DNA from 2 places in the Caenimonas aquaedulcis genome. Region 2 is predicted to be linked to the other one. Evidence: predicted binding sites of a transcription regulator. Region 2 holds the regulator's gene; the other holds the start of a gene.
The links. The regulator HrcA, encoded in region 2, represses chaperone genes, less so after heat shock. The targets are predictions, from matches to a motif close to TTAGCACTCNNNNNNNNNGAGTGCTAA.

Region 1: a site for HrcA is predicted at 12,091-12,117, ahead of groES (co-chaperone GroES). Genes of this name have one in related genera too.

The regions. Positions count from the first base shown of each region.
Region 1 covers NZ_JADWYS010000001.1:3,165,684-3,180,708, forward strand. The annotation lists gene zwf (glucose-6-phosphate dehydrogenase) at 52-1,515, opposite strand; gene I5803_RS15210 (ABC transporter substrate-binding protein) at 1,658-2,671, shown strand; gene I5803_RS15215 (ABC transporter permease) at 2,673-4,877, shown strand; gene I5803_RS15220 (ABC transporter ATP-binding protein) at 4,874-5,929, shown strand; gene tal (transaldolase) at 5,976-6,926, shown strand; gene pgi (glucose-6-phosphate isomerase) at 6,923-8,473, shown strand; gene I5803_RS15235 (cupredoxin domain-containing protein) at 8,470-9,375, opposite strand; gene I5803_RS15240 (DUF805 domain-containing protein) at 9,494-9,862, shown strand; gene groL (chaperonin GroEL) at 9,999-11,648, opposite strand; gene groES (co-chaperone GroES) at 11,709-12,005, opposite strand; gene I5803_RS15255 (sensor histidine kinase) at 12,242-13,831, shown strand; gene I5803_RS15260 (universal stress protein) at 13,868-14,377, shown strand; gene ribB (3,4-dihydroxy-2-butanone-4-phosphate synthase) at 14,393-15,025, opposite strand, start outside.
Region 2 covers NZ_JADWYS010000001.1:3,363,035-3,378,059, forward strand. The annotation lists gene ispE (4-(cytidine 5'-diphospho)-2-C-methyl-D-erythritol kinase) at 1-608, opposite strand, end outside; gene I5803_RS16155 (outer membrane lipoprotein LolB) at 605-1,102, opposite strand; gene I5803_RS16160 (tetratricopeptide repeat protein) at 1,099-2,847, opposite strand; gene mutM (bifunctional DNA-formamidopyrimidine glycosylase/DNA-(apurinic or apyrimidinic site) lyase) at 2,908-3,720, shown strand; gene I5803_RS16170 (dynamin family protein) at 3,777-5,735, shown strand; gene mutY (A/G-specific adenine glycosylase) at 5,732-6,769, shown strand; gene rapZ (RNase adapter RapZ) at 6,766-7,629, opposite strand; gene recN (DNA repair protein RecN) at 7,634-9,295, opposite strand; gene I5803_RS16190 (NAD kinase) at 9,292-10,185, opposite strand; gene hrcA (heat-inducible transcriptional repressor HrcA) at 10,267-11,268, shown strand; gene I5803_RS16200 (GAF domain-containing protein) at 11,305-11,898, shown strand; gene I5803_RS16205 (hypothetical protein) at 12,453-12,878, shown strand; gene I5803_RS16210 (chemotaxis protein CheW) at 12,865-13,341, shown strand; gene I5803_RS16215 (response regulator) at 13,394-14,191, shown strand; gene I5803_RS16220 (aminotransferase class V-fold PLP-dependent enzyme) at 14,306-15,025, shown strand, end outside.

The DNA of each region.
Region 1 (15,025 bases), 200 kb from region 2:
CGAGGGCCCGCTTGGGGGGCGGCGCATGACACGAAGTGCAAAGCGTGGGGGCTAACATTCTTCGCTCCAGCAGTAACCATCTCTTGCGATCATGGCGCTGGCTGCACTGGGGCCCCAGGTTCCCGCCGCATACGGCCGCGGACCCGCGCTGTCATTGCGCCAGTAGTCGATGATCGGCTCGACCCATCTCCACGCCTCTTCCTGCTCGTCGCTGCGCACGAACAGGTTCAGCCGCCCGTCGATCACGTCGAGCAGCAGGCGTTCGTACGCGCCGACGCGCTCGCTGCCGAACCGCTTGTCGAAGTCAAGGTCCAGATGCACCGGCGCCAGCGTCTGCTGCGCGCTCTTGGATGCGCGGTTCTCCTGGCCCTGCGCGAGCAGGTGCAGCTCGAGGCCGTCCTTCGGTTGCAGGTGGATGACGAGCCGGTTGGCCGCGCCGAGCGGCGAGCGGAAGATCGCGTGCGGCGCGGGACGGAAGTTCACCACGATGTGCGCGTCGCGGTTCGCGAGGCGCTTGCCGGTGCGGATGAAGAAGGGCACGCCGGCCCAGCGCCAGTTGGCGATCTCCGCGCGCAGCGCGACGAAGGTTTCGGTGTGGCTCTCGGGATTCACGCCGGGTTCGTCGCGGTACGCCGGTACGGCTTCTCCGCCCACCTTGCCTGCGGTGTACTGCCCGCGAATCGCGTGCTGCGCCAAGGCCTCGGGCGTCCAGGCGCGCAGCGAGCGCAGGACCTTCAGCTTCTCGTCGCGGATCGCGTCGGCATGCGCGTTGATCGGGGGCTCCATCGCCAGGGCGCACAGCAATTGCAATGCGTGGTTCTGCACCATGTCGCGCAGCGCGCCGGTGCTGTCGTAGAAAGCACCGCGCTTTTCCACGCCGAGGTCCTCGGCGATGGTGATCTGGATGTTGGCGATGGTCTCGCGGCGCCACAGCGGCTCGAAGAGGGAATTGCCGAAGCGCAGCGCGAAGAGGTTCTGCACCGACGGCTTGCCGAGGTAATGGTCGATGCGGAAGATCTGCTTTTCGCTCAGCACGCTGCGCACGGTCTCGTTGATCGCTCGGTTGGACGCGAGGTCGTGGCCGAGTGGCTTCTCCAGCACGATGCGGGTGTTCGCGGTGTTGAGGCCCGCGGCCGCGAGCTGCTCGCAGGCGACGGTGAAGAGCGACGGCGCCGTCGCGAGATACATCACCACCGTGTCCGCATTGCGCTCGCGCAGTGTCGCGGCCAGCCGCTGGTAATCGCCCGGCTTGGACAGGTCCATCCGCAGGAAGTGCAGCATCTCGGCGAAGCGCTCGAACTCGCCGGGCGCGGGCCGCTTGGAGAGGTCGACCTCGTCGAAGCGTGCGCGGATCAGGGCGCGGTATTGTTCGTCGGAGAGGTCGTCGCGCGCGACGCCGATGATGCGGCCCGAAGCCGGCAGCGAACCGTGGCGGAAGGCCTGGAACAGCGCGGGCATCAGCTTGCGCCATGCCAGGTCGCCGGTGCCGCCGAAGAGGACGAGGTCGAAGCTCATGGAGGGGGGCTTGAAGTCGGGAATCGGTACTGTAACTTAGTTTCACGCACGCTTGGAACGACTGGTGTTTCCCCCAAGCCGGGCGGGCTGACTCAGCCGCTATGCTCGATTCGTAATCCAGTTACGACCAGAGGACTCGAAAATGAAGAAGTTTGTCGTCGCATCGGCCATGGCCGTGCTGTCGTTCGGCGCCGCGGCCCAAGGCCAGGTCAACATCATCTGCTCGGTGCAGGCCGAGTGGTGCAACATGATCTCCACAGTGTATGCACGCACCACGGGCGCGAAGGTGAACGTGTCCCTGAAGGGCTCGGGCGAAGCGCTCGCCCAGCTCATCGCGGAAAAGGACAATCCCAAGACGGACGTCTGGTTCGGCGGCACGGGGGACCCGCACCTGCAGGCCGCCGAGCAAGGTCTCACGCTCGAGTACAAGTCGCCGTCGCTGTCCCAGCTGCACGACTGGGCGCAGCAGCAGGCCAAGCAATCGGGCTACAAGACCGTCGGCATCTATTCGGGCCCGCTGGGCTTCGGCTACAACCCCGAACTGCTCTCGCGCAAGAAACTCGCGGTACCCAGGACCTGGGGCGATCTCACCAAGCCCGAGTACAAGGGCGAGGTGCAGGTGGCCAACCCGGCCTCCAGCGGCACGGCCTACACCATGATCGCGACGCTCGTGCAGCTCATGGGCGAGGACAAGGCCTACGACTACCTGAAGGCGCTTCACAAGAACGTCAGCCAGTATTCGCGCTCGGGCACCGGCCCGATCAAGGCGGTGGCGCGCGGGGAGACCGCCGTGTCGATCAGCTTCGTGCACGACGGCCCGGGCGAGAAGATGCAGGGCTTCCCGGTGGAAACCATCACGCCCGCCGACGGCACGGGCGCGGAGATCGGCTCCATGAGCATCATCAAGGGTGCGCGCAATCTCGAAGCGGCGAAGAAGTTCTATGAATGGGCGCTCACGCCCGCCGCGCAGGAAATGGCCGCGGCCGCCAAGCAGTTCCAGGTGCCGAGCAACAAGGCCGCCAAGGTCGATCCGCACGTGCCCGACTTCAAGAAGATCAAGTTCATCAACTACGACTACGCGAAGTACGGCGCGAGCGCCGAGCGCCGGCGCCTGATCTCGCGCTGGGAAAAAGAAGTCAACTCGCTCCCGCGCTGACATGGCCCTGTGGTCGTGGCTCGCCATCGGCGCGCTGGGCTACCTCGCGCTGCCCTGGTATGCGCTGCAGGACGGCAACGGCCTGCTCGCGGTGGGCGGCGTCTTCGGCGGCGAGGACACCGCGAACGGCCTGATGCAGGCTGCGGTGTATGGCCGCACGTGGTTGTGGACCGGCGTGCTGGGTCTCGCCATCGCCGCCGTGGGCGCGATGCAGGCGCCCGGCAAACGGCAGGGTGCGTGGCTGGTGTGCGGCGGCGCGCTCGGCGCGATCGGGCTCGCGGCCTTCGGCTTCGCCATCGGCGCCAAGGGCTGGAACGGCGAGTGGCTCACGGCCACCTTCGGCGAACTCCCGAAGAACCAGTTCGGCATCGGCTGGGGCGGCTTCGTCGTGCTCACCTCGCTGGTGGTGCTGGCCTCCTTCGGCGTCGCGCGGCGCGGGTTCTTCAAGGGCGACCTGTTCATCGCGGCCTCCGTCCTGTGCGCCGGCACGCTGATGGGCGTCTTCATCCTCTTTCCCGTGCTCAAGGCGCTGTCGGGCGCAATGCTCGGCGAGGATGGCAAGTTCGCCGTCGGCGCGATCTGGGAACGCGTGGCGAACGAGCGCAACTTCGGGCTCAACTGCCTCGTGGGCGGCGTGCGCTGCGGCGTGGCGTGGAACACCCTGTTCCTCGGGCTGCTTACGGCCGCCGCGACCACCGTGCTCGGCACGCTGATGGCGCTCATGGCGGAGCGATCGAGCAAGCGCTACGGCCGCGCGCTCAATGTGGTGGCCATGCTGCCGATCATCACTCCGCCCTTCGTCGTCGGCCTGGGCCTCATCCTGCTCTTCGGCCGCGCCGGCATCGTCAACCAGTTGCTGGAAGCGGCGTTCGGCCTCACGCCTTCCCGCTGGTTCTACGGCTGGTTCGGCGTGTGGATCGCGCAGACCTTCGCCTTCACGCCGATCGCCTTCATGATCATGCGCGGCGTCGTGCAGGGCATCGCGCCCAGCCTGGAGGAGGCCGCGCAGACCTTGCGTGCCGATGCGCAGCGCACCTTCATGACGGTGACGCTTCCGCTGCTCGCCCCGGGCCTGGCGAACGCCTTCCTCGTCGGCTTCATCGAGAGCATGGCGGACTTCGGCAACCCCGTCGTGGTGGGCGGGCAGTTCTCGGTGCTGTCCACGGAAATCTTCTTCGCCATCGTGGGCGCGCAGTACGACCAGGGCCGCGCGGCGTCGCTCGCATGGATCCTCACCCTGTTCGCCCTCGGCGTCTTCGCAGTGCAGCGCGCGGTGCTCGGCAAGCAGAACTTCACCACCGTGAGCGGCAAGGGCGATGCCGGCATCGCGATGCCCTTGCCGCCGCGCGTGCGCAAGATCGTCAATGGCGTGGCGCTGCCCTGGATCGCCTTCACACTCGTCGTGTACCTCTTCGCTTTCGCGGGCGGCTTCGTGCAGACCTGGGGCCGCGACTACACGCTCACGCTCAACCACTTCCGCACGGCGTTCTCGCTGGAGTGGGGGCAGTTCGGCCTGGTGTGGGCGGGGACGGCGTGGAACTCGTTCTTCACCACGATCAAACTCGCGGCGATCTCCGCGCCGCTGACCGCGGGCCTGGGCCTGCTCATCGCCTACCTGCTCGCGCGCACCGAGTTCAAGGGCCAGGGCCTGTTCGAATTTTCCGCGCTGCTGGCGTTCGCGATTCCCGGGACCGTGCTGGGCGTGAGCTACATCCTCGCGTTCAATGTGCCGCCCTTCGAGCTCACGGGCACGGGGCTCATCATCGTGCTGTGCTTCCTCTTTCGAAACCTGCCGGTGGGCGTGCGCGCGGGCACCGCGGCCTTCAAGCAGCTGGACAAGTCGCTCGATGAAGCATCCCTGATGCTGCGCGCGAGCACCCTGCAGACGCTGCGCCACGTCGTGCTGCCGCTGCTCAAGCCGGCGCTCGTCGCGGCGCTGGTCTACAGCTTCGTGCGCGCGATCACGACGGTGTCGGCCGTCATCTTCCTCGTCACGGCGGAAAACGAACTCGCCACCACCTACATCATCGGCCGCGTCGGCAATGGCGACTATGGCGTCGCCCTGGCCTATTGCACGGTGCTGATCGTCCTCATGAGCGCCGCGACCGCGCTCATCCAATTCGTCGTCGGCGAGCGCAAGCTCGGCCGGCGCAAGGCAGCGGCGCCGGTGGCGTTGCCGGCAACTTCCACACAGGGCATCACATGAGCGCATCCACGGCGGGCATCGCCTTCCAGGGCGTCACCAAGCGCTACAGCAGCGACCCGAACGCGCCGCTGGCGGTCAAGGGCATCAGCTTCGAAGTCGCGCGCGGCACGCTCACGACCATCCTCGGCCCCTCGGGCTGCGGCAAGACGACCACCCTGCGCATGATCGCGGGCCTGGAGTCGCCGACCTCGGGCAGCATCTTCATCGACGGCAAGGACGTGACGACGCTCGGGCCGGCGGACCGCAACGTGAGCATGATGTTCCAGAGCTATGCGCTCTTTCCGCACATGGACGTCGCGGAGAACGTCATGTATGGCCTGCGCATGTCGGGCATCCCGAAGGCGGCAGCGCGCACGCGGGCGGTCGAGGCGCTGCGCAATGTCGGGCTCGTGGGTTTCGACGAGCGCCTGCCCAGCGAACTGTCGGGCGGCCAGCAGCAACGCGTCGCGCTCGCGCGCGCGCTGGTGCTCGAACCCGCGGTCCTGCTTTTCGACGAACCGCTCTCCAACCTGGACGCGCGCTTGCGCCGCGAGATGCGCGAGGAAATCCGTTCGCTGCAGCAGCGGCTGCAGCTCACCGTCGCGTACGTCACGCACGACCAGAGCGAGGCCCTGGCCGTCAGCGACCAGATCATCGTGATGGACCACGGCGTCATCGCCCAGCGCGGCACGCCGCAGGACCTCTACGAATTCCCCGCCAGCGAATTCGTCGCGGGCTTCATGGGCGAGGCGATGCTGTTCCCCGCCAAGGCCGATGCAGGCGGCACGGTGGCGCTCGGGCCGCTGCGCATCAAGCCGCGGCAAGGCATGGTGGAAGGCGCGGTGAAAGTGGCGGTGCGCCCGGAGGCGTGGCACATCGGCCCGCCGGGCAACGGCCTGGAAGCGCGGCTGTCGAAACTGGCCTACCTGGGCAGCAACTACGAGTACACGTTCGAGACCGAACTCGGCCCGATCTTCGTGGTGTCGTCCAACCTGGCGCGCGTGCTCGACATCGGCACCGACGTGGGGCTGGGGCTGGCCGACCACGGCGTGTCGGTCGTGCAGGTGCCGTAACCTGCCCTGGCCCCACGGCTGAGGTGCAGCGCCGGATAATGACCGGATGAACCAGCTCGACGCTCTCAAGCAATACACCACCGTCGTCGCGGACACCGGCGATTTCAGGCAGCTGGCGCAGTTCCAGCCGCAGGATGCCACCACCAATCCGTCGCTCATCCTCAAGGCCGTGCAGAAGCCGGACTACGCCCCCCTGCTGAAGGAAACGGTCCGGCAGCACGCGGGGCGGCCGCTCGATGAAATCATGGACCGGCTGCTCGTGCGCTTCGGCCGCGAGATCCTCTCCACCATCCCGGGCCGCGTGTCCACGGAGGTGGACGCGCGCCTGAGCTTCGACACCGAAGCGTCCTGCGCGCGCGCCGAACGCATCATCCGGTGGTACCGGGACGAAGGCATCTCCGGCGACCGCGTGCTCATCAAGGTCGCTGCCACCTGGGAAGGCATCGAGGCGGCGCGGCGCCTGGAGCAGCAGGGCATCCACACCAACTTGACCCTGCTCTTCTCGTTTTGCCAGGCGGTGGCGTGCGGGGCCGCCAAGGTCCAGCTGATCTCGCCCTTCGTCGGCCGCATCTACGACTGGTACAAGAAGTCGGCGGGCGCGGCTTGGGATGAGGCGGCGAGTTCCGGCGCGAACGACCCCGGCGTGAAGTCGGTGCGGCAGATCTACGAACACTACAAGCACTTCGGCATCGCGACGGAAGTGATGGGCGCTAGCTTTCGCAACGTGGGCCAGATCCTGGCGCTGGCCGGGTGCGACCTGCTCACCATCAGCCCCGAATTGCTCGCGCAACTGGCCGCCTCCGATGCGCCGGTGTCGCGCGCGCTCGATGCGGACGCCGCGCGCAAGCTCGACCTGAAGCCCGCGAGCTACGACGAGGCCTCGTTCCGCTTTGCACTGAACGAGGACGCCATGGCGACGGAAAAGCTCGCCGAAGGCATCCGAGCCTTTGCAGCCGACGCGGTGAAGCTCGACAAGCTGATGAAGGAGGCCGCATGAGCTACGGCACCTCCCGCCCGCATTGCGACCGCACCGTCGCGTGGGGCCTGCTGCGCGCCCACTACGACGCGCAGGGCCGCGCGTTCGACCTGCGCGACGAATTCCGCATCGACGCGAAACGCTTCGAGTCCTTCAGCCTGCAGGCGCCGCACGTGTTCGCCGACATGTCGAAGAACCTCGTCGACAACCATGTGCGTTCGCTGATGATGGAACTGGCCCGCGAGTGCGGCTTCGAACACCACCGCGCCGCGATGTTCGCGGGCGAGCCGGTCAACAACACCGAGCAGCGCGCCGTGAAGCACTGGCTGCTGCGCGCACCCAGGGGCTCCAGCGGCGACGCCGACCTGGCCGAGGTGCACGCGACACTGGACGCGATGCTCGCCTATGCGCAGCGCGTCCGCGCGGATTCGAAGATCACCGACGTCGTCAACATCGGCATCGGCGGCTCGGACCTCGGGCCGCAGATGGCCGTGATCGCGCTCGCGCAGTTCGCGGTGCCGGGCAAGCGCTTCCACTTCGTCTCCAACGTCGACGGCCACGAGCTCGACGCGGTGCTGCGGCAGGTGAAGCCCGAATCGACGCTCTTCCTCATCGCGTCGAAGACCTTCACCACCATCGAGACCATGACCAACGCCCGCTCGGCGAGGGCCTGGTTCGAATCGCAGGGCGGCCAGGACATCGCGCGTCACTTCGCGGCGCTGACGACCAATGTCGCGGCGGCCGGCGAGTTCGGCATCGCGACGACCTTCGGCTTCTGGGACTGGGTAGGCGGACGCTACTCGATGTGGTCCGCGATCGGCCTGCCGATCGCGATCGCCATCGGCGCGGACAACTTCCGCGCGATGCTCGGCGGCGCGCACGAGATGGACAGGCACTTCGCCACCGCGCCGCTGTTCGAGAACCTGCCTGCCAGGCTCGGCCTCCTGGACGTCTGGTACCGCAATTTCCACGGCTTCACGAGCCGCAGCATTGCCCCGTACCACAGCGCGCTGCGGCGCCTGCCCGCCTACCTGCAGCAGCTGGAGATGGAAAGCAATGGCAAGCAGGTCGATGCGCAGGGCCGCGCCCTGTCCGTAGGCACGTCCCCCGTGCTCTGGGGCGAACCGGGCACCAATGGGCAGCATGCCTACTTCCAGATGCTGCACCAGGGCACGGATGTCGTGCCGGTGGAATTCATCGCGGTGCGCGACGCGGCTCACAGCCTCGAAGGGCATCACGAGCAATTGCTCGCGAATGCGCTCGCGCAGGCGCAGGCGCTGATGCAGGGCAAGCCCGACGCGGGCGGCCACAAGAACTTCCCCGGCAATCGACCGAGCACTTTCTTCGTCCTGGACCGGCTGGACCCCGCCAGCTTCGGCGCGCTGGTGGCGATGTACGAGCACCGCGTGTTCACGAGCGGCTCCATCTGGGGCATCAACAGCTTCGACCAATGGGGCGTGGAGCTGGGCAAGGTGCTCGCGAAAGACATCGCGCCGCGCCTTGCGAGCGGCGACACGCAAGGCCTGGACGCATCGACCGCGGGCCTGCTCGCGAAGTTGCGCGGCTAGTGCCGATGGCCTGAGTGGCCGGGCTCCGGCGGGGCGGTGTGCGCCGGCGCGTCGGCCCCCGCCGGGCCTTGCGCGACGACAAGCGAGCCGCGCATCCCCGCTTCGTAGTGGCCCGGGACCAGGCAGGCAAGCTGCAGCGTCGCTTCGCGCGTGAAGGTGACGACCAGCTCGCCCGCCTGCCCCGGCGCGACGCGCACCGCGGCGAGGCCGCCGCCAGCGCCATGGGCATGCGCCGCGCCCGACTGCATCGCGGTGGCGTGTTCGGCGATCTGCGCATCGTCGCCGATCACCAGTTCGTGCTCCAGCTTCCCCTCGTTGCGCGCGACGATGCGCAGCGTTTCCCCGGCCCGGGCCTGCAGCGTGGAGGGGGAAAAGCGCATCGTGTCGTCCATGCGGATTTCGACCACGCGGCTCACCACCTGCGCCTGCATGGCGGCTTCGGCGACCGCGGGCCGCGTCTCGTTCAGTGCCTGCCAGGCCGCGACACTGGCCGCACCGACCACCAGCAGGCCCGCGACGCCGTACACGGCGACGCCTCGCCGCCACGCGCGTTGCTCCGACGCGGCCAGCGCCACCACGGAGAGCGCGAAGCCCAGGGGCACCACCCAGCTGCTGCGGGCCGGCGAGTCCGGAAAGTGCTGCAGGCCGCCCGTGAAGAAGCCCAGGCCGATGGACAGCAGCGTGCCCCACGCGAGCGTGCGGGCCAGGCCGGCGTGGTCCTTGTCGCCGGACATCCGGTGCGCCATCCAGCCCCCCGCGACGAACATCACGATGCCGGCCGCCGCGGTCCACAGGGAGCGCTCGCCGCTGAAAAAGCCGTGGTTCACCGCCCCCGAAATGAAGCTGATGCCGGCGTATTTGAGGAGCATCGCCAGGTGCTCGCGCTGGAAGGATGTGTTCATGGAGTCATCTTCAGGCTTGACACCGTGGGAAGGTCAAGCGGTGGGCCCGCGGGGGCTGTTCGCCGCGCCCGCTTGGCCCTATCATCCGCGTGGTTTCACCACAACGAGGAGAAGTTTCATGGATGAAATGATGGCTGCGGTCAAGACCTGCTTCAACAAGTACGCCGAGTTCAAGGGCCGCGCCGACCGCGCGGAGTTCTGGTGGTTTGCGCTGTTCCAGTTCGTCGTGCTGGCGATCATCGGCATGGTGAGCCATGTGCTCTACGGCATCGCCTGCCTCGCGCTGCTGCTGCCCGCCCTCGCCGTGGGCGCGCGCCGCCTGCATGACATCGGCAAGAGCGGCTGGTTCCTGCTGATCGGCCTGATCCCCTTCGTCGGCTGGCTGGTCCTGATCTATTTCTTCGTGCAGCCGAGCGGCCCGGCCAACGAGTATGGCGGCCAAATGGCAGCCCCCGACGCCCCCACGGTCATGCCTGGCCCGCAGTAAACGGGACCTCTAGAGGCAAGGTTCGCGCGAAGTAACACGCAGCGCGAACACCCATGAAAAAAGCCGGCTTCACGCCGGCTTTTTTCATCTGACTAGAGCACCCGAAAAACGCAAAGCGTTTTTCGGGTGAATGGACTTACATGTCCATCCCGCCCATGCCACCCATACCGCCCATGCCGCCAGGCATGCCGCCGGCAGGAGCCTCTTCCTTCGGCGCCTCGGCGACCATGGCTTCGGTCGTGAGCATCAGCGAAGAGACGGAAGCCGCGTTCTGCAGCGCCGTGCGCGTCACCTTGGTCGGGTCCAGGATACCCATTTCGATCATGTCGCCATAGGTGTCGTTGGCGGCGTTGAAGCCGTAGTTGCCCTTGCCGTTCAGCACCGCGTTCACGACCACGCTCGGCTCGCCGCCGGCGTTGTAGACGATCTCGCGCAGGGGCGCTTCGATCGCGCGCAGCACCAGCTTGATGCCGGCTTCCTGGTCGGGGTTGTCGCCCTTGATGGCGCCGGCAGCCTGCTTGGCGCGCAGCAGCGCGACGCCGCCACCGGCCACGATGCCTTCTTCGACGGCGGCACGGGTCGCGTGCAGCGCGTCTTCCACGCGGGCCTTCTTTTCCTTCATCTCGACTTCGGTGGCAGCGCCGACCTTGATCACGGCCACACCGCCGGCCAGCTTGGCCACGCGCTCTTGCAGCTTCTCGCGGTCGTAGTCGCTGGTGGCTTCCTCGATCTGCACGCGGATCTGCTTCACGCGTGCCTCGATGTCGCCGCCGGCGCCGGCGCCGTCGATGATCGTCGTGTTTTCCTTGCCCACTTCGATGCGCTTGGCCTGGCCGAGGTCGGCCAGCGTGACCTTCTCGAGCGTGAGGCCGACTTCTTCCGCGATGACCTTGCCGCCCGTGAGGATGGCGATGTCTTCGAGCATAGCCTTGCGGCGGTCGCCGAAGCCCGGGGCCTTGACGGCGACGACCTTCAGGATGCCGCGGATCGTGTTGACCACCAGGGTCGCGAGGGCTTCGCCTTCGACTTCCTCGGCGATCACCAGCAGCGGACGGCCGGCCTTGGCGACCTGCTCCAGGATCGGCAGCAGGTCACGGATGTTGGACACCTTCTTGTCGTACAGCAGCACGAAGGGGTTGTCCAGCAGCGCCGATTGCTTCTCGGGGTTGTTGATGAAGTAGGGGGAGAGGTAGCCGCGGTCGAACTGCATCCCTTCGACGACTTCCAGCTCGGAGTCGAGCGACTTGCCGTCTTCGACGGTGATCACGCCTTCCTTGCCGACCTTGTCCATCGCGTCAGCGATGATCTTGCCGATGGTCTCGTCGCTGTTGGCCGAGATGGAGCCGACCTGCGCGATTTCCTTGGACGTGGTGGTGGCCTTGGAGGCCTTCTTCAGCTCGGCGACCAGGGCCGTGACGGCCTTGTCGATGCCGCGCTTCAGGTCCATCGGGTTCATGCCCGCGGCCACGTACTTCATGCCTTCGCGGACGATGGCCTGCGCGAGGACGGTGGCCGTCGTCGTGCCGTCACCGGCGATGTCGGACGTCTTGGAAGCGACTTCCTTGACCATCTGGGCGCCCATGTTCTGGAGCTTGTCCTTCAGCTCGATTTCCTTGGCCACGGACACACCGTCCTTGGTCACGGTGGGAGCGCCGAAGGAGCGCTCGAGGACCACGTTGCGGCCCTTCGGGCCCAGGGTCACCTTGACTGCGTTGGCCAGGATGTTCACACCCTCGACCATGCGCGCGCGGGCTTCGCCGCCGAAAATAACGTCTTTAGCTGCCATTTGAATAGCTCCTTGATTCAGTGAGTCGGGGACGGCGGTGAGGCCTGTCCCGCCAACAAATTACTTGGTGTTTTCCACCACGGCGAAGAGGTCGTCTTCCTTCATGACCAGCAGCTCGTCGCCGTCGACCTTGACGGTCTGGCCCGAGTACTTGCCGAAGAGGACGCGGTCGCCCACCTTGACGTTCATGGCGACGAGATCGCCCTTGTCGGACTTCTTGCCGGGGCCGACGGCCAGGACTTCGCCCTGGTCCGGCTTTTCGGCGGCGGCGTCGGGAATGACGATTCCGGAAGCGGTCTTGGTTTCGCTGTCGATACGCTTGACGATCACGCGATCGGCGAGGGGGCGAAGTTTCATTGCATCTCCTTTGACTAGAAACTGTGGGGCATCAAAAAGGGCCAACGAAGTTAGCGCTAGTTAACTTTGAGGTTGAGCTCTGCTGTTAGCACTCAATTCCTGCGAGTGCTAATGATAAGGGGTTTTGGCGGAGATTCAAGCCCGACGGGTCAATCCCTTTCTTGAGGGGAGCACGGTAGCGAATAAATAGACTGTCGCGGATACTGCCAGCTCACGCACGACAAGGGAAAGCGCACTTGGATTCCACCCCAGGCATTGGCAACGAATCCGTGATCCCGGCGGCCGGCGGCCCGGACGTTCAGCCTCCGCTCGCCCCCGGCCTCGTTCACATGCTCCTGGCCGCGGTGGACGACGCCGGGGAAGGGGTGGTGGTGACGGACGCGCAGAGCCTTCGCTACGAATACGTGAACAACACGGCCGCCCGGCTGTTCCACCTTCCCCGCGAGGAGTTGATGCGGCTCGGGCCGGTCGAGTGCCTGGCGTGGATGTCCGACGACGGCGGCGACCCGGGCGCGTCCTCTCAGTACGAGCGCGTGCGGCAGGTCATCCAGCGCACCATCGACGACCACCTGAACCCGCGCGCGCAGGAAATGGAAGTGAGGCGCAGGGACGGCACGACTTTCTGGGCCGAGTTCACCCGGCGCGCCATCCTCTCAGGCGACCGCTGGATCGTCATCAGCCTGATACGCGACATCAGCGAGCGGCGCGCGGCGCAGTCCCGGTTCGAACTCTTCAAGCGCGCCCTGGACGACTCGGACGAGGCGATCTACCTGGTGGACCCACAGCGGCTGGTGTTCGTCGACGTCAACGAGCGGGCGTGCCGCATGGACGGCGTCTCGCGCGAAGAGCTGATGCGCATCGGGCCGGTGGGCTGGGATTTCAACGCCGCGGACTTGCGGGCGCGGTGCGACGCCGCGATCGCGGCCTATCCCAATTCCGTGATGGAAGAAGTCCGCCGGGAGCAGCCCGGCGGAAAGGTGCTGGTCATCGAAAAGGCGCGCCGCGCCATCCGCTCCGAAGGGGAGTGGCTGGTCATCGTGCACGTGCGCGACATTACGGAGCGAAAGGCGGCGGAGCGGCAGCTCAAGCGCCACCTGGAGGAGCTCGCGCGATCGAACGAGGACCTCGAGCAATTCGGCTACGTGACTTCGCACGACCTGTCGGAACCCCTGCGCATGATGACGAGCTACGCGCAACTCCTCCATCGCCGCTACGGCGACAGGCTCGACGACGATGCGCGCGAATTCATGGGATTCATCGTCGACGGCGCCAAGCGGATGAAGCTGCTCATCGACGCGCTGCTCGAATATTCGCGCGCGGGGCGCAGCGCCGCGCCCCGCCAGGCGACCGCCCTGGACCGCGCGCTGGACGATGCGCTCGCCAACCTCGCGCATGCGATTCGCGACAGCCACGCCGTGATCGAGCGGGGGCCGTTGCCGACGCTGGACGCCGAGCCGGTCGCGATGATGCAGCTGTTCCAGAACCTCGTGGGCAACGCATTGAAATTCCGGGGGGCGGACGAGCCGCTCATCCGTATCGAAGCGGTGGACCTCGGGGAGGAGTGGCGGATGTCGGTGACGGACAACGGCATCGGCATCCGGCCGCAGGACTTCCAGCGGATCTTCGTGGTGTTCCAGCGCCTGCACGACCGCACGCGCTACGAGGGCACGGGCATCGGGCTGTCGATCTGCAAGAAGATCGTGGAGCGGCATGGGGGCCGCATCTGGGTCGAATCGAGCCCGGGTGCCGGTGCGGCCTTCTGCTTCACGCTGCCCAAGACGCGCGTCGCGTCACCGCCCCTTGCGCCGGCAGCCCAAGCGGACTAGTCTTGTGCCATGGCCACACCGGAACTGGAGTGCCCCATGCAGAAGATCCTCATCGCCGTCGACGGCTCCGAACTCTCGCTGGACGCGGTGCGGCACGCGCTGGCATTGCGGCGCCAGGGACTGGAAGCCGAATTCGTCCTGGCCAACGTGCAGGAGCCCGCGTCGCTCTACGAACTACTCACCATCCGTGACCCCGAGCGCGTGCAGGGCATGACGGCGAGCGCCGGTGACCACCTGCTCGAGCGCGCGCGCGAACTGTGCAACGCCGCCGGCGCGAGCTACGAATGCGAAATCGCATCGGGCGACCCGGCGCACACGCTGCTCGACATCGCCGAGCGCTTCTCCTGCGACGCGATCATCGTCGGCGCGCGTGGACACGGCGGCCTGCTGGGCACGCACCTCGGCTCGGTGTCGCAGGTGCTCGCCGAGACGTCCAGCATTCCGGTCACCGTGGTGAAGCACGCGGCGTTCGACGCCGCGGGCGAGTTCGCGCGGCACGACACCTCGCGCCCGGCCGACCCCGAAGTCGTCATCGGCCTGGCCTGAGGCGCGCGCGGCCGCTCAGTGCGCGCGCCGCCAGGCGGCGATGGCCGCCACCGTCGTGCAGGCAAGCCCGTTCTCGCGCGCGAAGCGCGTGACCTGTTCGCCATGCGCCATCGTGCCGTCTGGATTCATCAGCTCGCACAGCACGCCCGCGGGCGCGAGCCCCGCGAGCATCGGCAGGTCGACGGCCGATTCGGTGTGGCCGTCGCGCTCGAGCGTGCCGCCTTCGCGGGCGATCAGCGGAAAGACGTGGCCCGGGCTCGCGATCTCGCTGTGCTCCAGCGTGGAGCGCAGCGCGCACTGGATCGTCTGCACCCGGTCGGCGGCGGAAACGCCGGTCGTGATGCCGTGCGTTGCCTCGATCGACTGCGTGAAGGCCGTCGCGTAGCGCGAGCGGTTCACCTCGACCATCGGCCGCAGCTTTAGCGCGCTCGCCTGCCCGGGCTTGATGCACAGGCACACGATGCCGCTGCCGTCGCGGATCATCATCGCCATCACTTCGGGTGTGCAGAGCTCGGCGGCGCAAACGATGTCGGCCTCGTTCTCGCGCTGCGCATCGTCGAGCACGAGCACCGGCCGGCCGAGGCGGATCTGCTCGATCACGTCCGGCATCGGGGCGAGCTCGACGACGTGGCCGGCGGGCCCGGGAGA
Region 2 (15,025 bases):
GGCCCCGGGTTTGCAGCAAAGCCTGAAATTATAGCAGGCTCACTGTCGCGGGTCAGCCTGGGATGGCCGAAGATTCCCGCGGTCGGCAGCCCCTGCGGCGGCTTGACCACGGCGAACCGCCCGGGAGGCAGGCGCACGGGCGTCAGCGACTCCCCGATCCCCTCGACCCACGCGTTGTATCCGCCGAGGAAGAAGGGGACGTCCGCCCCCAGCGTGAGGCCGATCGTGGCGAGCGCCGGCAGGGACAGGCCAGCGCCCCAAAGGCGGTTGAGGGCCAGCAGGCAACTGGCTGCATCCGACGAGCCCCCGCCCATTCCCGCCTGCTCCGGCAGGCGCTTGTCGATGCCGATATGCGCCCCCAGCCGTGTGCCGGATGCAACTTGGAGGGCGCGGGCCGCGCGGAGCACCAGATCGTCGGGCGGCAACGGGCGGCCGAGATCTTCCCGGGACACGGTGGCGTCCGGTCGGACTTCGAAATGCAGGGTGTCGCACCAGTCGATCAGCATGAAGACGGACTGCAGCAGGTGCATGCCGTCGTCCCGCCGCCCCGTCACGTGGAGGAACAGGTTGAGCTTGGCCGGCGCCGGGACGTCGTAGATCGCCTTCATCGCTCGAGGGCGATGCGAAGGTCCGCCTCGGGCTGGGGGTGCGTGCGATGCGCGCTCAGCCGGCCCTGCGGGAGCAGGCTGAGGTTGGCTTGCCAGCCCGGCACGGGCGTGTTCGTGCCGCGGAGCCAGTCGAAGAGCGCCGCGACAGGGATCGCCGACCCCGTGGCATGGGCCACGAGGGCGTCGACCGATTCGAACTGGCGCGTCTGCCCGCCATTGCGCAGCATCGCACTGCCCGGCGCCCAACTCAGTACGGCCAGTGTGCCGCCCAGGGGATTGCTCAGCGTCAGCTCGCCGCTGGCGGCGTTGCCACGGAGGTCGAAGCCCGCCGCGAACGACTGGCTCTGGTTGCCCTCCACCTGCAATGCGAGCCGGCCGCTCCAGGGGCCCTCGTCCTGCGCCAACGCCCGCTCGGTCTTCGGGGCGCTGGCGCACCCTGCGAGGAACAGAGCCGATGCGGCCAGCAGGCTCACCCGCAGACGGGCGCCGGTCATGGCTTGACCCGCAGGCGCTTGAGCGTTTCCTGCAAGGTTTCGTTTTCGCTGTTGAGCAGCAGGCCTTCCTTCCAGATCGCTGTGGCTCGATCGCGCTGTCCCAGGCTCCACAGGACTTCCCCAAGATGGGCGGCGATGTCCGCGTCGGGCCGCGCTTTGTAAGCCACGTCCAGGATCCTCAGCGCTTCCGGCTTGTTGCCCATGCGGAATTCCACCCACGCGAGGCTGTCGCTGATGAAGGGGTCGTCCGGCGCATAACTCAGCGCCTTCTGGATGAGCTGCTTGGCTTCCGGCAATCGCACATTGCGCTCCGCGAAGGAATAGCCAAGCGCGTTGTACGCCGAGTGGTAATCGGGCTTGGCCGCGATCAGCTCCCGCAGCAGGCGCTCCATTTCCGGCAGGCTGCCCATTTTTTCCGCCAGCATCGCCTGCTCATAAACGAGGTCCGCGTCGAAGGGTTGGCGCGCCGCCGCCTGGGCGATCAGGTCGTAACCAGCCTTGTATTGCTTGTTGTCGCGAAGGAGTTGCACTTCCGCCGTGAGTTTCATGCGCGCATCGTCGGCGTTGCGCTCGGGAAGGGCTCGCAGCAGCTTGCGTGCTTCGTCCAGCTTGCCCTGCCTGGCCAGAATGGATGCGCGGCGGTTCTGCGCCGCCAGCAGGTCCTGCGCATTTTCGATGCGGTCGAGCCAAGCGCCGGCAAGTGCGAAGTCCTTGCGCTTTTCGGCAACGCGCGAGAGCGACATGTACGCCTGCGCCAGTCCACGCGCCCGTTCCTCGCCCGCCGGTTGCGCCTGCGCCAGTTCGATGTAGCGCTTGAGCGAAGCTTCGGCGGCCGCGTCACTGTTGTCCTGCAACTGCAGCATGCCCTGCGCAAGCCAGGCTTGCGGATAGTCGGGCTTCTCCGCCGTAACCACGTTCAATTGCTGAGACGCTTCCGCGTAGCGCTGCGCGTCCAGGAGCGCGCGCGCGTAGTTCATGCGCATCTCGGGCAGCGGCTTCGACTCCATGTAGCGCCGCACGAGTGCTTCGGCCTGCGGCAGTTTTGGGTCCATCAACTCGATGGCAAGCATTGCGGGGCCTTCCGCCCGCGCATCCGCGGCCTGCCCGCGCCGCGCCGCTTCGAGCGCGCCCGTGGTGTCGCCGGCGGCCAGGCGAACGCGTCCCACCGCGGTCCACGCGGCAGCCGCAGTCGCCGGCTGGTTGAGGTAGTCCGCGAGCGCCTGTTCCACCACGCTGGCTGCGAGCTTCTTGTCGCTGGCCCGCGCATAGGCCTGCGGAATGATCGCGAACACCGCGTCGCGGTCCTTCTCGCTCGCAAGCGCCAAATCCGTCCTGAGCGGCTCGACGCTCTCCGCGACGCGATTGAGCTGCAGCACCAGGCGCAACACGAAACGATTGGCTTCGCGCGACTGCGGATGCGCGGCTTTCCATGCGCGCGCCGCCTGCAAGGCGTCCTCGCCGGAGCGGTTCTGGTAGGCGATTTCCATCGCCCGCTGGTACAGGCCGGGGTCGTTCGTCTTGCGCGCGGCGTCCAGCATCAGCGCGAAGCCGGTGCCGGGCTCGGCTTCGGTACCGCGGGCGTTGATCTCGCCCAGCAGCAGCTGATAGAAGAGGCTGGCGTCCAGCGGCGAGTTGATCGCTGGCGTTTCGTCTTCGTCGTCTGGCTTGTCGGCGGGTTGCGCAGCGGCGCCAAGCGCCAGGAAAAGCGCGAGTAAGGCGGCTGCTGCAGGGGGGATTCGCTTCATCGAACCATAATAATCCAAGCCCCCTGACCCGTACCCCCCCGCGCCCATCCCTACCCCAGCATGCCCGAACTGCCGGAAGTCGAAGTTACCCGCCTGAGTTTTGCCGACCGGATCGCCGGTGCCACGATCCTGGCGGTGCGCATGGGCAAAGCGCTGCGTTGGCCGCTCGGCATTGACCCCCGCCTGCTGGAGGGGCGCAGGATCCTGCAGGTGCGCCGCCGGGGGAAATACCTGTTGCTGGACCTCGACGAGGGTCTTCTCCTGTTACATCTCGGGATGTCCGGCAGCCTGAATTTCTCTCCCACCCAGCCCGAGCCCGGTCCGCACACCCATTTCGACATGGAGACGACGCGCGGCGCGCTCCGGCTGAACGACCCGCGCCGCTTCGGCGCGGTGGTTTACGCGCCCGCGGAGGACTCGTCTGTCGCGCGCAAGCTCCTGGGCGCGTTGGGGGTGGAGCCCCTTGAGGCCGGTTTCGGTGCGGAAGCATTCCACGCAGGCTTGCGAAAGCGCAACGCGGCCGTGAAACAGGTCCTGCTGGCGGGGGACATCGTGGTGGGTGTGGGAAATATCTACGCGTCCGAAGCGCTGTTTCTCGCGCGCATCCGGCCCACGACGCGGGCCTCCCGCATCGGGAGAGCCCGTTCGGACCGGCTGCACGCGGCGATACGCGAGGTGCTGGCGCGCGCGGTGGCCAAGGGCGGGAGTACCTTGCGGGATTTTTCCAGTGCGCAGGGCGAGAGCGGCTACTTCCAGCTCGAGGCCATGGTGTACGACCGCGAGGGATTGCCGTGCCGCATATGCGGCACCGCCATCAAGGCGATACGGCAGGGACAGCGCTCCACGTTCTACTGCCCGCATTGCCAGAAATGATGGCTGCGTACAGAGGAGCCTGATGCTATATTCAAAATAACAATCCGGGATTCTGAGTGGGCACCTCCTTCAACGAACAATTCGACCAGCATGGCCACTGGCGGCGCGAGTTCGCCCTGCGTCTGAAGCTGCTGTCCGAATGGCTCAAGGACCACGACCTGCTCGACTCCGCGGTCGAGGAGCGCCTGCGCCGCCTCGAGACGCAGATGCGCTCCGACAAGGTCATGGTTGCCTTCGTCGCCGAGTTTTCGCGCGGCAAGTCCGAGTTGATCAACGCGATCTTCTTCGCCGGTTACAAGCGCCGCATCATGCCGGCGAGCGCCGGGCGCACGACCATGTGCCCGACCGAACTCGGCTACGACGGCGACGTCCCGCCTTGCCTTCGGCTGCTGCCGATCGAGACCCGGTTGCAGCCGCAGGCGCTGATGGAATGGCGCGCCGTGCCCGAAAAGTGGACACGCGTCGACCTCGACGTGAACGACCCGGCGCAACTTGCGAAGGCCTTCGAGAAGGTGGCGGAGATCCGGCACGTCACGAAGGAAGAAGCGAAGGCGCTGGGTTTCTGGCACGACGACGCGCCGACCGAAAACCCGATGGTCAACTCGCAGGGGCTGGTCGAAATTCCGCGCTGGCGCCACGCCCTCATCAACATCGCGCATCCGCTGCTCAAGCAGGGCCTGGTCATCCTCGACACGCCCGGACTCAACGCGATCGGCGCGGAACCCGAACTCACGGTCAACCTGATTCCGCAGGCGCACGCCGTCGTGTTCATCCTCGCGGCGGACACAGGCGTCACGAAGTCCGATCTCTCGATCTGGCGTGAACACCTCATCACCGAGGCGGACAACATCGAGTCGCGCCTCGTGGTCCTGAACAAGATCGACACGATGTGGGATTCGCTTTCCACCCCGGTGCAGGTCCAGGCGCAGATCGACCGCCAGCGCGCGACCTCCGCTGAAATCCTCGGGCTGCCGAAGGAACAGGTCATCCCCGTGTCCGCGCAGAAGGGGCTCGTCGCCAAGGTCAACGACGATGCGCAGCTATTGCAAGCCAGCCAGCTGCCCGTGCTGGAACGCGCCCTCAGCCAGGGTGTGATGGGCCAGCGCCAGCGGATCCTTCGCGCGGCGGTGTCCGGCGGCATCGGCGAACTGCGCACGGAGGCGGGCCGTGCGATCCACATCCGCCGCCGCGACCTCGCCGAGCAGATGCAGGAGCTCAAGGGCCTGCGCGGCAAGAACACGTCCGTCATCAAGCACATGCGTGCGCGCATCGAGCAGGAGCAGGGGGACTTCGATGTGAGCGGCGCCCGCATCCACGCCGTGCGTTCGGTGCACCTGAAGCTGCTTCGCGAAGTCTTCGTGCTGCTGGGCACCGCCACGCTCAAGACGGAGATGGCCGAGCTCACCACCGCCTTGCGCCAGCCCGGCATCAAGCTCGGCGTGAAGAAGGCCTACGCCGCGACTTTCGAGCGGATGCGCTCGGGCTTGCGCACGGCCCAGTCCACCAGCGCGGAAATCCAGACGATGCTGACGGGCACGTTCCGCCAGCTCAATGCGGAATATGGCTTTTCGCTGCAGGCGCCGCGTGAGCCGGACCTCGAGCGCTTCATCCGCGACCTGGACCTCGTGGAGCGAAGCCACAACCAGTACCTGGGGATCGGCAATGCATTCCGGCTTGCACAGCCCGAGTTCGCGGACCGTCTGGTGCGCGCGCTGGCGACCCGGCTCCGCACGGTCTACGAATCGGCGTTGGGAGAGGTCGAGTTGTGGAACAAGTCCGCGGCCGCCCAGCTCGATGCCCAACTGCGCGAACGCCGCCGAAATTTCGGCCGCCGCATCGAAGCCATCGAACGCATCCAGCAGGCGGCGAGCGGTCTCGACGACCGCATCACGGAGATCGCGACGCAGGAACATGCCCTCGACCAGCTCGACCTGAAACTGACCGAGCTCACCGGCCACCTCATCGACATCCCCGAAGGCGCGCCCCCCGCCGAGCCTGCGCTGCAGCCGGCATGAACACGCTGCCGGCCGGTTTTTCCGGCCGTGTCGTCCGGTGGCAACAAACCCACGGCCGCGCGGGCTTGCCCTGGCAGGGCCTCCGCGATCCGTACCGCGTCTGGTTGTCCGAGGTGATGCTGCAGCAAACCCAGGTCGCGACCGTCCTCGGCTACTACGCGAGATTCCTCGAGCGCTTCCCCGACGTGCGCGTGCTGGCGTCGGCGAGTGAGGACGAAGTTTTCGGCTTGTGGAGCGGGCTCGGGTACTACAGCCGCGCGCGCAACATGCACCGCTGCGCGAAGGATGTGGTGGCCTTGCACGGGGGCGAGTTTCCGCGCAGCGCGGAGCAGCTGCGGACGCTGCCCGGAATCGGCCGGTCGACCGCGGCGGCGATCGCGTCGTTCTGCTTCGGCGAACGCATCGCCATCCTGGATGGGAATGTCAAGCGAGTGCTCGCGCGCGTCCTGGCGTTCGACGCGGACCTGGCCAGCGCCGCGAACGAGCGCGTGCTGTGGGGTCACGCGCAGGACTTGTTGCCGGCGAGAGCGTTGAACGAGGCCATGCCCCGGTACACGCAAGGCTTGATGGACCTCGGCGCGACCATCTGCACCGCGCGCAGTCCGTCATGCCTGCTTTGCCCGGTGCGCGATATGTGCGCGGCTCGGGCGCAGGGTGAGCCTGAACGCTATCCCGTCAAGACGAGAAAGCTCAAGCGCAGCGCGCAATCGCTGTGGCTGCTGCGCGCGCGATCGCAAGAGGGTGGCGTGTGGCTGGAAAGGCGGCCGCCGAAGGGGATCTGGGCAGGCCTTTACTGCCTTCCGGTGTTCGAAAGCCGGGACGCGCTGCAGGCCGCGCTGCCGACGTCGCTGATCGCGAAGCTGGAAGACGGCGAGCCCTTCCTCCACGTGCTGACCCACAAGGATTTGCACTTGCATCCCGTGGAAGTCGAACTGCCCGGATCTACATTGCAATCGGCGGGCGCCTGGTATGCCCAAGCCGATTGGGATCGTCTCGGGCTGCCTGCCCCCATCCGCAAGCTGCTGCAGGCCTAGCGCCCGTCCAGTTCGCGATGGCGCCGGCGCGTGGTCCAGCGCGCCCCGAACGCCGCCGCCAGTTGCTCCACGAGATACACCGATCGGTGCTGCCCTCCGGTGCAACCGATCGCGACCGTGACATAGCTGCGGTGGTCCCGCGCGAGAGGCTCCAGCCATTCGTCGAGGAAAGCCTCGATCCTGGAGTACATCCGCTGGACGTCCTCCTGCCGGCGCAGGAAGGCGATGACCGGCTCGTCGCGCCCCGTCAGGTCTCGCAGTCCAGGTTCGTAATGCGGGTTGGGGAGCATGCGCACGTCGAATACGTAGTCGGCATCCACGGGAACGCCGCGCTTGAATGCGAAAGACTCGAAAACCAGCGTGAGCTGGCTGGCGGGTGCGGAGAGCAACGACTTCACATAGGCCTGCAGCTGCGAGGCGCGGATGACGCTCGTGTCGATTACCTGCGCGTGTTCGCGCAAGTCGGCGAGCAACTCGCGTTCGAGCTCGATGGCTTCGACCAGCGCATGTTGCTGGTCCAGCGCCGTATTGGTCGACAGCGGGTGGCGGCGCCGCGTCTCCGAAAAGCGCCGCACCAGCGTTTCGGTGGTGGAGTCCAGGAAAAGCGACTGCAGCACCACGCCTTGCTGGCGCAACGCGCGCAGTTGCGCCGGCACCTGTGGCAGCGAGGTCGCGCTGCGCACATCGACCGCGATGGCGACGCGCTCCGCGCTGGCCTGCTGCTCCAGCGCGACGAAAGCGCCGAGCAATTCCGGCGGCAGGTTGTCGACACAGTAATAGCCCGCGTCCTCCAGCGCGCGCAGCGCGACCGACTTTCCGGAGCCGGACATGCCTGTGATGAGGACGATCTCGAGAGCCATGGTCTTATTTCACCCTCGCACCGACGCTGCCCAGCATTTCCTTTGCGTGCGCAACCGTGGTGCCCGACAGATGCTCGCCGCCCAGCATGCGGGCGATCTCCGCCACGCGCTGCTCACCTTGTACCGATGTCACGGTGCTGGATGGGCCCGACTTGTCCGATTGTTTGGCGACCACGAGGTGATGGTCCGCGCAGGCAGCGACCTGGGGCAGGTGCGTCACGGCGAGCACTTGCCGATCCCGGCCGAGCTGCTTCATGAGGCGCCCGACGGTTTCGGCGACCGCGCCGCCCACGCCCGAATCGACCTCGTCGAAAATCAGTGTCTGCGCCGTTCCCAGCCGGCTGGTGGTGACTGCGATGGCGAGGGCGATGCGCGAAAGTTCGCCGCCCGACGCGACCTTGCCCACGGGGCGCGGCGTGGTGCCCGCATGGCCCGCAACGAGGAATGAGATTTCCTCCAGGCCGCCCTGGGTAGGCTGCGCTGCCTTCTCGAGCGCGATCTCCAAACGCCCGCCCTGCATCCCGAGACCTTGCATCGCGAGCGTCACGGCCTTGGCCAATTGCGGCGCGGCCTTCATCCGCGCTTTCGAAAGCGCTCGGGCCTCCGTCATGAACGCGTCGGCTTCCTTTTGTTCCGCCGCTTCGAGCGCTGCGAGGTCGGCGGCGGCGTCGAGCTTCAGGAGCTCTTCCTTCCAGGAAGCGAGCAGTCCCGGGAGTTCCGCGGGGGCTCGCTTGTACCGTCGCGAGAGCGACATCCACAGGGACATGCGTTCGTCGAGTTCGGCCAGGCCGGCCGGGTCCAGCTCGGTCTTGCGCAAATAGGCGTGCAACGAATGTGCGGCGTCTTCCACCTGGGCCAGGCTGGATGCCAGCACCGCGGCGAGGTCGCGAAATTGCGGCTCCACGTGTTCCTGGGCCTGCAGTTGGCCCTGGGCCTGCGATAGGCTGCGCGTGGCGCCGGATTCATCGGCTTCGAGCAAGTCCAGCGCGCCCTGCGCCGCTTCGAGCAGCGCTTGGGCATTCGCAAGGCGCGCGTGCGATGTGTTCAGCTCGTCCCATTCGTCGGCGCCCGGGCCCAGCTTTTCGACTTCCCCGATCTGCCAGGCGAGCCGCTCGCGTTCGCGCTGCAGCGAGTCCTGCGCGGCTCGTGCGTCGGCCAGCGTCTTCTGGGCGGCGCGCCAGCGCTGCCACAGTTGCGCGAGCGCCTGCGTGCTGACGCCCGCATACCCGTCGAGCAAGCCGCGCACGGCGTCGGGGCGCGTGAGGCTTTGCCATGCGTGCTGCCCATGAATGTCCACGAGTTGCTCGGCAAGTTCGCGCAGCTGCGTGGCCGTCGCGGGGGTGCCGTTGATCCACGCGCGGCTCTTTCCCTGCAGGTCGATGCTGCGGCGGAGCAGCAGGGCGTCGTCGGATTCGAATCCTGCTTCCTCCAGCCACGGTGCCAGGGAAGGGGGAAGGTCGAACTCGGCAGTGATGTCCGCGCGAGATGCGCCTTCCCGGACGACGCCGCTCTCTGCCCGCGAGCCGAGCGCCAGCTGCAGCGCATCGACCAGGATGGACTTGCCCGCGCCCGTCTCGCCGGTCAGCACGCCGAAGCCGCCTTCCAGTTCCAGGTCCAGTTCGCGCACGATCACGAAATCGCGCAGGGCGATCCTCTTGAGCATCAGTTTCCCTCGTTCCAGTGAAGCTTCTTGCGCAGCGTGTCGAAATACGTCCATCCACGCGGATGCAGGAAGCGCACGCGGTGCTGCGACCGCTTGACGGTGATACGGTCGCCATGGAGCAGCGACGCGAGCGACTGCATGTCGAAATTGGCGCTTGCATCGCGCCCCGACACCAGCGCGATGGTTACTTCCGACGCATCGGGCAGCACGATGGGGCGGTTGGACAGCGTATGCGGCGCGATGGGCACCAGGACCCAGCCGGGCGTGGAAGGATGCAGGAGGGGCCCGCCCGCGGAAAGCGCATAGGCGGTCGAGCCGGTCGGGGTTGCCACGATCAGGCCGTCCGCGCGCTGGTTCGCGACGAAGTGCCCGTCGACCTCCACCCGCAGCTCGACCATGCCCGACGTCGCTCCGCGGTTCACCACCACGTCGTTCATCGCCATTGCATGAAAAACGCAGTCGCCGTCGCGCATGACTCGCGCTTCCATGATGCTGCGGTGGTCTTCCTCGTAGTCGCCGCCCAGCATCTGGGTGAGTGCGTCGCGGTAATGGTCCAGGGGGATGTCGGTGATGAAGCCCAGGCGCCCCTGGTTGATCCCGATGAGGGGTACACCGTGCTTCGCAAGCTGCCGCCCGATGCCCAGCATCGTCCCGTCGCCGCCCACCACCAGCACGAGGTCGCAAGCCGACCCGATCGCCGGCACGTCGAGCATCGTGTAACCCGTAATGCCGGCGGTGGCCGCGGTTTCGCGCTCGAACACCACGTCGCATCCCATGGAGCCGAGGAAGTGCGCGATGCCCTCCAGGGCGACGCGCGTCGAGCCCGCCGCCGCGGCGGACACGGCCGTGTGGTACTTCCCGATCAGCGCCACCTGGCGGAACTTGGATTTCATCGGCAAATTACATCACTAAATCCCCCAGTGTCAGGCACGAACCGCATTGCGCGCGCCATGCCGTCGCTAAAATCACCCGACATGCTCGATGACCGCGCCAAGTTGTTGCTCAAAGCCCTGGTCGAGCGATACATCGCCGAGGGCCAGCCCGTGGGATCGCGCACCCTGTCGCGCGCATCCGGCCTCGACCTGTCGCCGGCCACGATCCGCAATGTGATGTCCGACCTCGAGGAGCTGGGCCTCATCGCCAGCCCGCATACCTCGGCGGGCAGGATTCCGACGGCGCGCGGCTACCGGCTTTTCGTGGACACGATGCTGACCGCCCAGCGCGAGCAGTTCGCCACGCCCAGCCTGCCGGCGGACCAGCCCCAGAAGGTGATCGCCAATGCCGCGCATTTGCTGTCCAACCTCTCGCAGTTCGTGGGGGTGGTGATGGCGCCGAAGCGCAGCTCGGTGTTTCGGCACATCGAGTTCCTGAGGCTGTCGGAAAAGCGCTACCTCGTGATCATCGTGTCGCCTGATGGAGACGTGCAGAACCGCGTCGTCTTCACCGAAGGCGACTACACACAGAGCCAGTTGATCGAGGCGGCCAATTTCCTCAATGCGAACTATGCCGGAATGGCGATCGAGCAGGTGCGCGAGCGCCTGAAGACCGAGGTGGAGCAATTGCAGAGCGAGATCGCCTCGCTGATGCAGACGGCAGTGCAGGCCAGCAGCGATGCCATGGCCCAGCAGGACGAGGTCGTGATCTCCGGTGAGCGAAACCTCCTCGCCGTGAGCGACTTCTCCAGCGACATGGGTCACTTGCGCCGCGCCTTCGACCTCTTCGAACAGAAAACGCAGCTGATGCGCCTGCTCGACATCTCCAGCCAGGCCGCGGGCGTGCGGATCTTCATCGGGGGCGAGAGCCAGGTCGTGCCTTTCGAGGAGTTGTCGGTCGTCAGCGCGCCATACCAGGTGGACGGGCAGATCGTCGGCACCCTGGGTGTGATCGGTCCGACGCGCATGCCCTACGATCGGATGATCCAGATCGTCGACATCACGTCGAAGCTCGTCAGCAACGCGCTGAGCCATCACAAGTAGATCTGCCTCAGATTTCCCCCACCCCGAAAATCAGTCATGGCCCTGCATTTCCTGGACTACGATCCCGATGACATCGATGTCCGCGTCGCCGAGTTGCTCACCGCCACGAGCGACTCCGCGGACCCCCTCCTGCACCCCAAGGTTTCGGAAGCGCTCCAGATCCTGCGGCAACACCTGAACATGGACGTCGCCTTCGTCTCGCAGTTTTCCGGAGGCAAGCGCACCTTTCGGGTCGTGGAGAGCGATCCGAACGTGACGTTGGTCGTCGCCGGCCAGTCGGACCCGCTCGAGAAGGCGTGGTGCCAATACGTGGTGGACGGGCGTTTGCCGGGATTCATCGAAGACGGGCGGGAAGTGTCCAAGGCTGGCCAGGCGCCCGAAGTCGCCTTCGATATCGGAACCCACTTGAGTACGCCTGTGGTCCTGAACAACGGCGAGGTTTACGGAACGCTCTGCTGCTTCAGCCAGCAGGTCCAGAAAGACGTTACGCCGCTCGACTTGCGCAGGCTCCAGATTGCCGCGAAAGTGCTGGCCGACGACCTGCAAAGGGCTGGGATGGGGCGTTCGCTCGAACTGCAGCCGGTGGAGCCTTCCGACGCCAGCAAGGGAAAGCCCTGGCGGTTCTCCTGACCGGCAGGACTGCTTTCCGTGTCCCGGCGGGGCGTGCTGACTGTGGAGTACCATTGAACCGTGGGGCGTTAGCTCAGTTGGTTAGAGCAGAGGACTCATTCGCAAAGAGTGACCCGGCCGCGAAAGCGACCGTGGAAAAACCGGGTGAATTCAGGGAAAACTCTCTCGGGAGTCAATCCTGAGCCAAGCCCACCGAAGGCGGGCCTGACGGCCAGTAGGTGGGAAGGTGCAGAGACTAGGACGTGAGGAGCCGATCCGATAAACGTCCATGAGCGCCCGGCACCCTAACGAGCGCAAGCGTCGAGGGTGGTGAGATAGTCCGGGGAGCAGGGTGACCTGCGCAAACCTGAATCCTTTGGTCGTTGGTTCAAGTCCAACACGCCCTACCACTTGCCGTCTGCGACCGAGGGAGCATCAGGGGTTGTGGATTGCACTCAAAATCGCCCGCAAGCGCGCGGGTGGGACCGGCTTGTACAACGACGCGGAACTCCTGGACGCGATCGAGTCGGTCCTTGTGGCTGCATGATGCCATGGGCCCCATCTCTGGAAACTTCATGCTGGCTCGCGCCGACGAATTGTCGGTGCTGCTGCCGCTGGACGGCATCGGCGCGATCAACTACGTCGCCGGCGACCTCTCACTGACCGAAGTGCCGGGACTGTTCGCCGCAGGTGAGGAAGGCCGCAGCCAGCTTATCGTCGCGCCTTCACGCCGCCTGCGCCCCTTGGCGGATTTCCCCAAAAGTCGCTTTGTGCTCACGCCCATGGCCTTCACCGGCAGCACGATTCACATCGCGTGGAGTGACGTCAGAGTGCTCATCGGCGCCCAATTCAACCTGATGCCCTTGCCAGAGGCGCTCGATCATGTAGACGCTCCCGTCGATGGGTATGTCCTGGTGGCCGGTCGTCCTGCCTTTCGAAGCGATTCGCGTCGCTTGCTCGAGTTCATGCTGTCCGGAGAGGGTCCCCATGACAGAGGTTGACACCCCGGCCGTACCCGCACGGCTGCTCGCTTATGCGCCCGGGCATACCGTCGCATTCGCTCAACACTGCGCGGTGGCCCTTGCCGAGACGCCGGAGATCTTCGAGGTTCCGGGACAGCCCGCGCACTGCCTCGGGTTGATCGAGTGGGCGGGGAAGCTCGTTCCTCTGATTGATCTTCACTTGTTGATCGCGGGCTCCACAGCCTTGAGCACAGGCGTGCCGGGCCACGTCCTGATTCTCTCCTGGCAGGCCGAATCGGGACACGCGCTGCAGTATGGGGCCGTCTGTGCGCCAAGCCTGGTGACCGGCGCACTGGTCAGCGACGCGGATCGTTGCGAAATGCCTGCCGACGTGCCTGTTCTCGCGACCCTTGCCTTCGCTTTCTTCCTGAGAGGCGATTGCGTTGTGCCCATCATCGACACACGACGACTGTTTGGGACTCGCATCTCGCAGGATTCATGACTTCGTGGGGCCGCCCAGGCGCCATATGACCTCGAGCGGGTACAAGCCATCGGTGCTCTGCGTCGACGACGAAGTCGTTGTGGTGCGCTCCCTCCGTTGGCTTCTCGAAGAAGAGTTCCAGGTCGAAACCGCCTGCGGTGGGCGTGAAGGCATCGAGTACATCGGCCGGCAGCAGTTCAATGTCGTGATCAGCGACCAACGCATGCCGGGCATGAGCGGCACGCAGTTTCTGGCGCGCGTCAAAGACCAGCAGCCGCAGGCCATGCGACTTCTTCTCGCGGCCTATTCGGACTACCAGGCCGTTCTGGACTCGATCAACCACAGCGAGGCCTACCGGTTCATCAACAAGCCCTGGAACAACGCGGAGCTGCTCCACCTCGTCTCCGAGGCCGCCTCGATTTCGTTGTCCATGACTGCGCCCGACAGAATCCCCCGCGGGCACCCGGGGCGGCGGGGCGGGGCGGTGCTCGTGCTCGACGACGACGCTTCCGTATTGCCTCTGGTCAAGGGCATTGTCGGCTCGGCACACCAGGTTCTCTGGGCACGGAGTGTGGATGAGGCATCGGCCATGTCGGTCGAGGCCCGCTCGCTGGCGGTGATGGTGTGCGAATGCTCGGTGAAAGGCGTCAGCACCCTGGGACTGATCAGCGCTCTCAAGGCCCAGAGACCTGCCGTCATGACGATCGTGCATACCCGGGAACGCGATGCCCGCGCGGTACGCCGCCTGATCAACGAGGGCCATGTGTTCCGGTTCCTGAACAAGCCGGCTTCGGGCGTGCCCCTCTCGGCGATGCTGTACCGGGCGATTGCCCGCCACTGGGAATTGGCGCCGCAGCTGGAAGCTGCCTGATCCATTCTTCATGGCCCATGGCCCCGCGGCGCCGGGACGGCAATGCCGGTCGCAGGGTTGAGCGGCCGTGCTAAGCTGACCGTCCCGTTTTCGGCCCGTACAGAAAGCACCCCCATGCCCGGACTCCTGCCCCACGTCGATCCCGACGGCCTGCTCGAATTTTCCGTGGTCTACACCGACCGCGCCCTCAACCATATGTCGCGCAGCTTCCAGGGCGTGATGAAGGACATCTCCGGCATCCTGAAGGAAGTGTATGGCGCGAAATCCGCGGTGCTGGTGCCGGGCAGCGGGACGTTCGGCATGGAATCCGTGGCACGTCAGTTCGCATCCGGCAAGGATGTGCTCGTCATCCGCAACGGCTGGTTCAGCTATCGCTGGACGCAAATCTTCGAGATGGGCAGCATCCCCGCCTCGTCGACCGTCCTCAAGGCGCGCAAGACCGGTCCGGGCGCGCAGTCGCCATGGATCCCGGCGCCCATCGCCGAAGTGCAGGCTGCGATCCGCGAGAAAAAGCCCGCGGTCGTCTTCGCGCCGCACGTCGAAACCGCTGCCGGGATGATCCTGCCCGATCACTACCTGAAGGCCGTCGCCGATGCCGTGCATGAATTCGGCGGCCTCTTTGTCCTCGACTGCATCGCGTCCGGCGCGATCTGGGTCGACATGAAGGCGACCGGCGTCGACGTTCTCATCTCCGCCCCGCAAAAAGGCTGGAGCAGTTCGCCCTGCTGCGCGATGGTGATGCTGAGCGAGCGCGCCCGCGCCGCCATCGACTCCACCGCCAGCACGAGCTTCGCGATGGACCTGAAGAAGTGGCTCGCGATCATGGAAACCTAT